3 regions of the Pseudomonas sp. Hz4 genome follow, and region 3 is predicted to be linked to each of the others. Evidence: predicted binding sites of a transcription regulator. Region 3 holds the regulator's gene; each other region holds the start of a gene.
What was found. The regulator FliA, encoded in region 3, starts transcription of late flagellar genes. The targets are predictions, from matches to a motif close to CTAAAGTTTNNNNNNNNNNNGCCGNTAA.
Positions count from the first base shown of each region.

Region 1: a site for FliA is predicted at 1,726-1,753, ahead of flgM (flagellar biosynthesis anti-sigma factor FlgM). Genes of this name have one in related genera too.
Region 2: a site for FliA is predicted at 1,408-1,435, ahead of ACYZTR_RS06665 (flagellar protein MotY). Genes of this name have one in related genera too.

Region 1 is NZ_CM142719.1:1,777,629-1,780,868, forward strand. It holds gene ACYZTR_RS07945 (flagellar brake protein) at 8-754, opposite strand; gene ACYZTR_RS07950 (flagella synthesis protein FlgN) at 846-1,313, opposite strand; gene flgM (flagellar biosynthesis anti-sigma factor FlgM) at 1,362-1,688, opposite strand; gene flgA (flagellar basal body P-ring formation chaperone FlgA) at 1,869-2,630, opposite strand; gene ACYZTR_RS07965 (chemotaxis protein CheV) at 2,711-3,240, shown strand, end outside.
Region 2 is NZ_CM142719.1:1,494,267-1,497,506, forward strand. It holds gene rnt (ribonuclease T) at 1-298, opposite strand, end outside; gene pyrC (dihydroorotase) at 295-1,341, opposite strand; gene ACYZTR_RS06665 (flagellar protein MotY) at 1,501-2,409, shown strand; gene ACYZTR_RS06670 (argininosuccinate synthase) at 2,539-3,240, shown strand, end outside.
Region 3 is NZ_CM142719.1:4,434,238-4,437,477, reverse strand. It holds gene flhF (flagellar biosynthesis protein FlhF) at 1-565, shown strand, start outside; gene fleN (flagellar synthesis regulator FleN) at 682-1,512, shown strand; gene fliA (RNA polymerase sigma factor FliA) at 1,509-2,249, shown strand; gene ACYZTR_RS20215 (chemotaxis response regulator CheY) at 2,417-2,788, shown strand; gene ACYZTR_RS20210 (protein phosphatase CheZ) at 2,811-3,240, shown strand, end outside.

The sequences.
Region 1 (3,240 bases), 2.7 Mb from region 3:
CGTCGTCTTACATGTCGTCTTTGTCGAAGCGCCGTGCTTCGCGCTGAAGCTGATAGACGAACCGCTCGACTTGCCGCTGCACCAGCCCGCTCATGTTGTGAAAGCGTACGCCGGCGAAGGTGATGGAGATCCTTTCTTCGAAGTGCAGGTAACGCAACTCGACCGGTGCCGTCATGTTGCCAAAGGGCAGGGCGGCGATGAAGCGGTCGTAGACCTGACCCAGTTGCAGGCTGCCCGTGATGTCGCCTTCGAAGCGCAACTTGCAGCCGGTGGCCGAGATGTCCAGGAGCTTGCCACTGATTGGCGACTTGAGTTTTTCACCACCCAGATCGACGTTGACCAGTTGCGCCAGCTTCAATGCGGCGCGGAATGCATTACGGCGCTGATGGTAAACCACCTCGCAGGGCAGTGCGCCACGGTAGCAGCGACCGCCACCGGATTCGTCGATGGTCAACGGGCCGTTGCTTTCCCAGGCAATACGCACGCCGTCGTGAAAGCCTTCGACCTTGAACGGTTCGCCGGCCAGCAGGAAACGTTCACCGTCGCGGGGAATCATTTCGTCCAGGGCCATCATGTTGCTGTCACGGTCAACGTCCACCAGATAACTCTGGAAGCGCTGGCTGCGCTCATGGAACGTGATGATCAGCGGATCATGGCTGTCTTGCAGCTGACGCAGGTTGCCGGAGATCTCCAGGGGCGTGGTGAGCACCTTGGGTGGCTGCGGAGCATCTTCCGCGCTTAAGGCATTGAACACGGTTCATCAATCTCCAGACAAAATATGACTACGGCTGGCCAGCATTTTGCCAGCATGTTTCGCGTCTTGATAGTGCTGCTTTTCGGCTGGCTCAAGCCTGACTGAGCGCGCGCGGCTTCGCAAGCATGGAGGTTGATCCGCGTGCATCATAGAGCGCTGGCGGCTCGCCGCCGTTGAGGATTTTCAGCTGATTGGCCGTCGCGGCCTGTTGCACTAGAATCGACTGGCCATTCTTGATGTTGGCCGCCTGGCACTGCGCCAGAAGATCGGTCAGCACATCGCTCTGCTCCAGTAACTGATCGCCAATGCTCGAATGGCTGGCGAGTTGCTCCAGGCCGTTGCGGTTGGTCGGCAGATTGAGGCTGGCGAGGATTTCACTGCGCTTGCGGCCATGCTGATCGAGCAAAATGATCAATGCCTGCTTCTGCGCCAGAATCTCTTCGAGCAGTGGCATGTCACGACCGTGCAAGGCGAGGGACTCGGTTTGCAGTAACTCCAGCAAGTGCTGTGCTGGGGCGAAATCGTCGGTGATCAGTTGCAGTAAATTAGTGTCGTGCATGGCTGGCCTTGGGTTTTAAGCGTCCAAAAGCCTGGCGCAGGCCTTGGCCTAGCGCTGGGCTTCGAAGTTGAGCAGTTTGCTGGCTACACGGTTGCTGTCGACTTTGTAGCTGCCATCGGCAATCGCTGCTTTCAACTCGGCCACGCGGGCGTTGTCGACGGCAGGCTGATCGCGCAGCTTGTCAGTGACCTTCTGCAACTGTTGAGCCTCATTGCTGAGATGTACCGATTCCCCGCTTTTGACGGTACTGGCCTGTTCGGCCGGGGTATTCAGCGTCGCGGATTTGCCGGTTTCGGCGGTTTCCTTCGCGGTGCTGGTACGTGTACTGCCGGTAAGTGACGAGGAACTGTTCAATCGGCTGAAATCGATGACCATGATAAAAAAACCTCTGGGTATTTGGACGCTTGCCATGTTTTCGGCCATACCCGGAAAAACTTTAGGCCCAGTTATCAATGAGCTTGCGCGCGTCAGCGCTTGCCCTGCATGGGGCACAGTTTAGGGAACAGTCGAGCAGCGCGCCACATCTTCACCCGCAGAGAGCTCGTGAAAAAATTTCTACATGGACACTTCCACCTGGCCGGGCGCGATAACTTGCGCCTTGATCACCCGCTGGGAATTGAGGTTTTTCACCCGAATCTGTTCGCGCAAGCCGCCGTTGGACAGCGCTTCACCCGGCATGCGCACGCTGAGCGTACCGCTGCGGGCGGTAATCACCACTTGATCGCCCTTGCTGATGACTTCTGCCTGTTCCATGTGCACCAGGGTCATGACCTGATCGGCGACCATTGGTCGGGTAAGTTTCTGCCCGATCGCCTGGTCGACAGAAGTCAGGTAACCCTGGTTGATCAGGCTGATGTCGCGCTCGCGCAAGGTCACATCGTCGGGCTCGACGATTCCGGCGCGTCGCAGCGGGCGGGTGGTGGTCACAATGTCGCGAAAAAGGCGCACTTGAGCAGGTACGAACACCGTCCAGGGCGACGCGCCCTCGCAGCGAACCTTGACGGTAACGCGGCCCAGCGGCTTGGCCGGACTCTCCAGAGTGGCTGTCAATTCCTTGTCGCACATAGGCATGCGCAGGCGTGGATCGAGCTGGTTGACCTGGATTTCGTAGCGGCCTTGCGTTTGACTGGTCGCCAGATAGTCTTCTACGGTGAATTCAAGAAAGCCTTGGGTGACGCCGATAAGCATGTCAGGCAAGGTAACCGCGTCAGCAAGGGCAGGGCTGCCAGCGTTGAACAGGCAAACGGCCGACATCGCGCACATTAATGTGCGGGCATTTGATGTCAGGCGTCGGAAAAATGTCGGTTCTGTGTTCATAAGAGTTAAAAAGCAAGCGCCGTGCCGTTTAGTGATGAATGCGCGTCGCAACACTTAAGCGTTGGTGTAGGAGTCTGTGCATGGCTGGTGTAATGGATGCGGTAAACCAGCGCACGCAACTGGTAGGGCAGAATCGCCTTGAGCTGTTGTTGTTCCGTCTTGACGGCCAGCAGCTGTATGGGATCAACGTGTTCAAGGTTCGGGAGGTGCTGCAATGCCCCAAACTGACGCTGATGCCAAAATCCAGTCCTGTCGTGTGCGGTGTGGCAAGTATTCGGGGGGCGACCATTCCGATTCTTGATCTGGCGATGGCGACCGGTTCCGGTGCGCTGAAAGATCAAAGCAATCCCTTCGTGATTATCACGGAGTACAACACCAAGACTCAGGGTTTCCTGGTGCGATCGGTAGAACGCATCGTCAACATGAATTGGGAGGAGATTCATCCGCCACCCAAGGGCACGGGACGCGACCATTACCTGACGGCTGTGACTCGGGTCGACAATCAGTTAGTCGAAATCATCGACGTCGAGAAAGTGCTGGCAGAAGTGGCGCCGACGCCGGAAGCGATTTCCGTCGGCGTGGTGGATGTCGAAACCCAGCACAAGGCGCT
Region 2 (3,240 bases), 2.9 Mb from region 3:
GCAGAGGGTGATCGAGTTTGATCCCGGTGAATTCCAGGGCGGCCGCTTCGATGTTCGCGCCTTCAAAAGGCTCTACGCGAAAGAAGTAGGTGTGGTCGGGGTACACAAACCCTTTTTCGTCCATGCCGATGGTGGTGGCGGCAATTTCCAGCAAGGCGTCAGTGGCAGAGTTGAAACCACCGGTTTCAACGTCGACAACGACTGGCAGGTATCCACGGAAGCGGGCAGCCATCGGGTGGCGCGAACCACCTCCGCCGCCTTGACCTTCCTGTTCGTCGTCGAAATGGTCTTCACTCACGCGTGTTCCTCCAGCAGGCGCCAGCGCAGTTTTTCACCGGCGCGCAGCGGGATTACGGTCAGCTCGCCAAATGGCAGGCTGGTTGGGGCGGTCCACTCATCGCGGACCAGGGTGATGCGATCGGTGTTCACCGGCAGGCCGTAGAAACGCGGGCCGTTCAGGCTGGCAAAGGCTTCGAGCTTGTCCAGCGCGTTGCGTTGTTCGAAGGCTTCGGCATACATCTCGATCGCTGCATAAGCGGTGTAGCAACCGGCACAGCCGCATGCTGCTTCCTTGGCGTGCTGGGCATGGGGCGCCGAGTCGGTGCCGAGGAAGAACTTGTCGCTGCCGCTGGTGGCGGCGTCGAGCAGGGCTTCCTGATGGGTGTTGCGCTTGAGGATCGGCAGGCAATAGAAGTGCGGCCGAATCCCGCCCACCAGCATGTGGTTGCGGTTGTACAGCAGGTGATGCGCGGTGATGGTCGCGCCAACATTGGCCGACGCCGCGTTGACGAACTGCACGGCGTCAGCGGTAGTGATGTGTTCGAACACCACTTTGAGCGTCGGGAAACGCTCGACCACACGGCGCAAGTGCTCATCGATGAAGATTTTTTCGCGATCGAAAACGTCGACATCGCCACGGGTGACTTCACCGTGAACCAGCAAGGGCATCCCGACTTCGGCCATGGCCTCGAGTGCAGGGAAAATCTTGTCGATGCTGGTGACACCGGAGTCCGAGTTGGTGGTCGCGCCGGCCGGGTACAGCTTGGCGGCGTGAATGAAACCGCTGGCCTTGGCCTCGCGAATTTCTTCGGGCTGTGTGCGGTCGGTCAGGTACAGCACCATCAACGGTTCGAAGCGACTGCCGGCCGGGCGTGCAGCGAGAATCCGCTGGCGATAGCCGTCGGCTTCAGCGGCGTTACGCACCGGAGGTACCAGGTTGGGCATGATGATGGCGCGACCAAAGGTGCGCGCGACATCCGCAACGGTATTGGTCAACACGGCACCATCGCGAAGATGAATATGCCAGTCGTCGGGACGCAGCAGGGTCAGGCGGTCGGACATGAGGGGATTCCAGGCGGGTCAAACTGAGGGGAATGCTACCGGAAAAGACTCTTCCAGGCACTCGCTATCAAGTTTTGCAGCAAGCTTCCGATATCCAACAGGTATGCCGTAAACATGTGTGTGTCGGTCTTTTTGTTGTAGAAGCCAGTGGAGCCACCCGTGCGCCAGCGTTATTTAGCCTTGCTTAGCGTATTTGCCAGCCTTCCCGCGATGGCGCTCACTTTCCAGACCCGTCTGGAGAGTATCGAGTGGACGGTCGAAGGAGACCCGTTCGAGTGCCGCCTGACTCAGCCGATCACCGATTTTGGTTCCGGTGAATTCGTGCGCCGCGCCGGCGAGCAAGCGACGTTTCGTCTGAAGGCCTACAACGCGATAATCGGCGGCGGTTCGGCCACCTTGCTGGCGGCGGCTGCTCCCTGGCAGCCGGGGCGTGGCGACATAAATCTCGGTTCTGTGCGAATCGGCAGCGGCAATGTGCTGTTTAACAGTTCGCAACAACAGGCCGGGCGTTTAATCAGCGGCTTGATGGATGGCCGCAGTCCGGTTGTTCGACATTACTCTGGCGATGGCCGGGTGTCGGAAGTGCGTCTGTTGCCGGTCAAGTTCAGCAAGGCCTTTAACGACTATCAAGGCTGCGTGGCAAAACTGCTGCCGAAGAATTTCGAGCAGGTCAAACAATCGCAGATCGGCTTCCCCGGCGAAGGCATCGATCTCGACGCGCAGGCCAAGACTCAATTGCAAGTGATGCTGGAATTCATGAAGGCCGACCCGACGGTCAACCATATCGAACTCGATGGCCACTCCGACAACAGCGGCAACCGCCTGACCAACCGTGATCTGTCGCGGCGTCGGGCCCTGGCGGTGATGGAGTTCTTCAAGGCCAATGGCATTCAGGAATCGCAGATCACCGTGCGCTTTCACGGCGAGCGTTATCCCTTGGCACCCAATAGCAATTCCTCCAACCGGGCGAAGAACCGTCGGGTCAATGTGCACCTCGCGCGGGTTGCGCCCACCGAAAAGCCGGCCCCTCAGACCACTGCATCAGCGAGCCCCGCGTCGACCTCCTGAACCCGCTGTTATCGTCGCCCACTCGACATAATCTGTCGCTTCGTCGTCATAAGCTGTCGCGCCTCTGTAAATTATTCTGCATGACCGGTAGACTTGACGGCTTTCCGTAGAACCCCGTGGAGTGATGGCATGGCGGACGTAAACAAGGTCGTTCTGGCGTATTCCGGCGGCCTGGACACTTCGGTGATCCTCAAGTGGCTGCAGGATACTTATAACTGTGAAGTCGTGACCTTCACCGCTGACCTGGGTCAGGGCGAAGAGGTCGAACCTGCACGCGCCAAGGCACAAGCCATGGGCGTGAAAGAGATCTACATCGACGACTTGCGCGAAGAATTCGTGCGCGATTTCGTTTTCCCGATGTTCCGCGCCAACACCGTTTACGAAGGCGAGTACCTACTGGGTACTTCCATCGCTCGTCCGTTGATCGCCAAGCGCCTGATCGAAATCGCCAACGAAACCGGCGCAGACGCCATTTCCCACGGCGCCACCGGCAAGGGCAACGACCAGGTTCGTTTCGAACTGGGCGCCTACGCCTTGAAGCCCGGCGTGAAAGTGATCGCTCCGTGGCGCGAATGGGACCTGCTCTCGCGTGAAAAGCTGATGGATTATGCTGAAAAGCACAACATCCCGATCGAGCGTCACGGCAAGAAGAAATCCCCGTACTCGATGGATGCCAACTTGCTGCACATCTCCTATGAAGGCGGCGTGTTGGAAGACACCTGGACCGAGCACGAAGAAGACATGTGGAAATGGACTGTCTCCCCGGAGAACGCTCCTGACAAGGCGCAGTACCTGGAACTGACCTACCGCAATGGCGACATCGTCGAACTG
Region 3 (3,240 bases):
CGCGTTGGTGAGCATGGACAGCTACCGTATTGGTGCTCAGGAGCAGCTCAAGACCCTTGGCCGGATCCTCAATGTGTCGGTGACTCACGTCGACCCGGGTCAGTCGCTGGTGCAGGCGCTGGAGCCCTTGCTGCGCAAACGCGTGGTGCTGATCGATACCGCGGGCCTCCAGGCCAGCGATCCGGCACTGCGCATGCAGCTCGAAAGCCTGGCCGGTCGTGGGATCAAATCGAAGAATTATCTGGTGTTGGCAACCACCAGCCAGAAACAGGTTCTAACGGCCGCTTATCACAGTTACAAACGCTGCGGCCTCGCTGGCTGCATCCTGACTAAACTGGATGAAACGGCAAGTCTGGGCGAGGTGTTGAGCCTGGCCATCAGTCATGAATTGCCGGTGGCCTACCTGACCGATGGCCCGCGGATTCCGGATGATTTGCATCTACCGCGTCGTCATCAGTTAGTCAGTCGCGCCGTCAGCGTGCAAATGCAAGAAGAACCCAGCGAAGAAGCCATGGCTGACATGTTCGCTGATATTTACCACAGCCCGACCAAGCAGGTCGGCTGAGGTATTAATGAACCGTTTTTGTACCTACATCGATGGTCTGCCATGCATTGTTCATTTTGTGAACGCGCAGCCAGTAATGTGGCCTCCGTCTAAGTAAGACAAGGTAAAGAAAATTCATGGGCAGCATGCATCCCGTACAGGTGATCGCGGTGACCGGCGGCAAAGGTGGCGTCGGGAAAACTAACGTGTCAGTGAACTTGTCCCTGGCTCTAGCTGAGCTCGGCCGGCGCGTCATGCTGCTGGACGCCGATCTGGGGCTGGCGAACGTTGACGTCCTGCTGGGACTGACACCCAAACGTACGTTGGCCGATGTGATCGAAGGCCGCTGTGAGCTGCGCGATGTTCTGTTGCAGGGCCCTGGCGGCATCCGCATCGTCCCGGCCGCGTCCGGCACTCAAAGCATGGTTCATCTGAGCCCGGCCCAACACGCCGGCCTGATCCAGGCGTTCAGCGATATCGGCGACAATCTCGACGTATTAGTGATCGACACCGCTGCGGGCATTGGTGACTCGGTAGTCAGTTTCGTTCGCGCAGCGCAAGAAGTCTTGCTGGTGGTCTGCGACGAACCGACCTCGATCACTGATGCCTACGCACTGATCAAACTGCTAAACCGCGATTACGGCATGAACCGCTTCCGCGTCCTGGCCAACATGGCTCAGAGCCCGCAGGAAGGTCGCAACCTGTTCGCCAAGTTGACCAAGGTCACAGATCGCTTCCTCGACGTCGCCTTACAATACGTCGGCGCGGTGCCTTACGACGAAAGCGTGCGCAAAGCTGTGCAGAAGCAGCGCGCCGTCTATGAAGCCTTCCCGCGTTCCAAGTGCTCCCTGGCGTTCAAGGCCATTGCACAGAAGGTCGATACCTGGCCGTTGCCTGCCAACCCGCGTGGGCACCTGGAGTTTTTCGTCGAGCGCCTCGTGCAACAAACGGCAGGACCGGTGCTATGACAGCCAGCGGCTACAACCTCTACAAGAAGTCGGCACGTGACGCGCAGTACGAGCTGATCGAGCGTTACGCGCCACTGGTTAAACGCATCGCTTACCACTTGCTGGCGCGTCTGCCGGCCAGTGTCCAGGTCGAAGACCTGATCCAGGCCGGGATGATTGGCCTGCTTGAAGTGTCGACCAAATACGACGCCAGCAAAGGCGCGAGTTTCGAGACGTACGCGGGCATACGAATCCGCGGCGCGATGCTCGATGAAGTACGCAAGGGGGACTGGGCGCCACGTTCGGTCCACCGCAATACCCGGATGGTCAGCGACGCCATTCGCTCGATTGAAGCTAAAACCGGTCGTGACGCTAAAGATCACGAGGTTGCGGCCGAACTCCAATTGAGTCTCGACGATTATTACGGGATTTTGAACGACACCCTGGGCAGCCGGTTATTCAGTTTCGACGATCTGTTGCAGGACGGCGAACACGAAGGGCTGCACGAGGATGGCGCCAGTGCTCATCTGGAGCCGTCGCGCGATCTGGAAGATGAACGCTTCCAGATGGCACTGGCGGACGCGATTGCCAATTTGCCGGAGCGTGAGCGACTGGTGTTGGCGCTGTACTACGACGAAGAGTTGAATCTCAAGGAAATCGGTGAAGTCCTGGGGGTCAGCGAATCGCGGGTCAGCCAGTTACACAGCCAGTGCGCGGCCCGTTTGCGGGGGCGTTTGGGGGAGTGGCGAGCGCGCTGAAGGCAGTGTGGGGACACTGCGAACGCGGCTGGTGGGGTGTTGAACCGCACGGGTCCCGATCTGTTGTGCTCCAGACAGTCATTGAGTGCTTTGCCGGATTGATTGAAATGGCGCGTCCAGGTGCTGGGCGCGTTTAAGACTGCTTGGAGGTCGAATTGAACAAGAACATGAAAATCCTCATCGTTGATGACTTCTCTACGATGCGGCGGATCATAAAAAACCTGTTGCGTGACCTTGGGTTCACCAACACGGTCGAGGCCGATGATGGCACCACTGCCATTCCGGTGCTCAACAGCGGGAGCATCGACTTTCTGGTAACGGACTGGAACATGCCTGGCATGACCGGTATCGATTTGCTGCGCCATGTGCGTGCCGATGAAAAGCTCAAGCATCTGCCGGTGCTGATGGTGACCGCTGAAGCCAAGCGCGAGCAGATCATCGAGGCAGCCCAGGCCGGTGTTAACGGCTATGTGGTCAAACCCTTTACGGCCCAGGCGTTGAAAGAAAAAATCGAAAAGATTTTCGAACGCATCGGTTGAGAAACTGCGCCACGGGGGAGCTATGGAGCATAACGAATCTTCACAGGGCGATTTCGAGTCGACCCTGAAAAAACACGCTGTCGAACTGGTCGAAAGTCTTGAAAAAGGCAGGTTCGGCGACGCCGTGCAACTGATCCATGAGCTCAACCAGACCCGTGACCGCGGCCTGTATCAAGAAGTGGGCAAGCTCACTCGCGAGCTGCATAGTGCGATCGTCAATTTCCAGATTGACCCGAACATGCCGCAAGCCGAGGAAGTGTCACAGATCACGGACGCCACCGAGCGTCTGGGCTATGTGGTCAAGCTGACCGAGGCCGCGGCCAACCGCACCATGGACCTGGTGGAAAACGCCACGCCGCTGGTCAACGGCCTGAGCCATGAAGCGCAGGCCTTGAGCACCGACTGGGGACGGTTCATGCGTCGCGAAGTCGGGGCTGAAGAGTTCCGCGAAC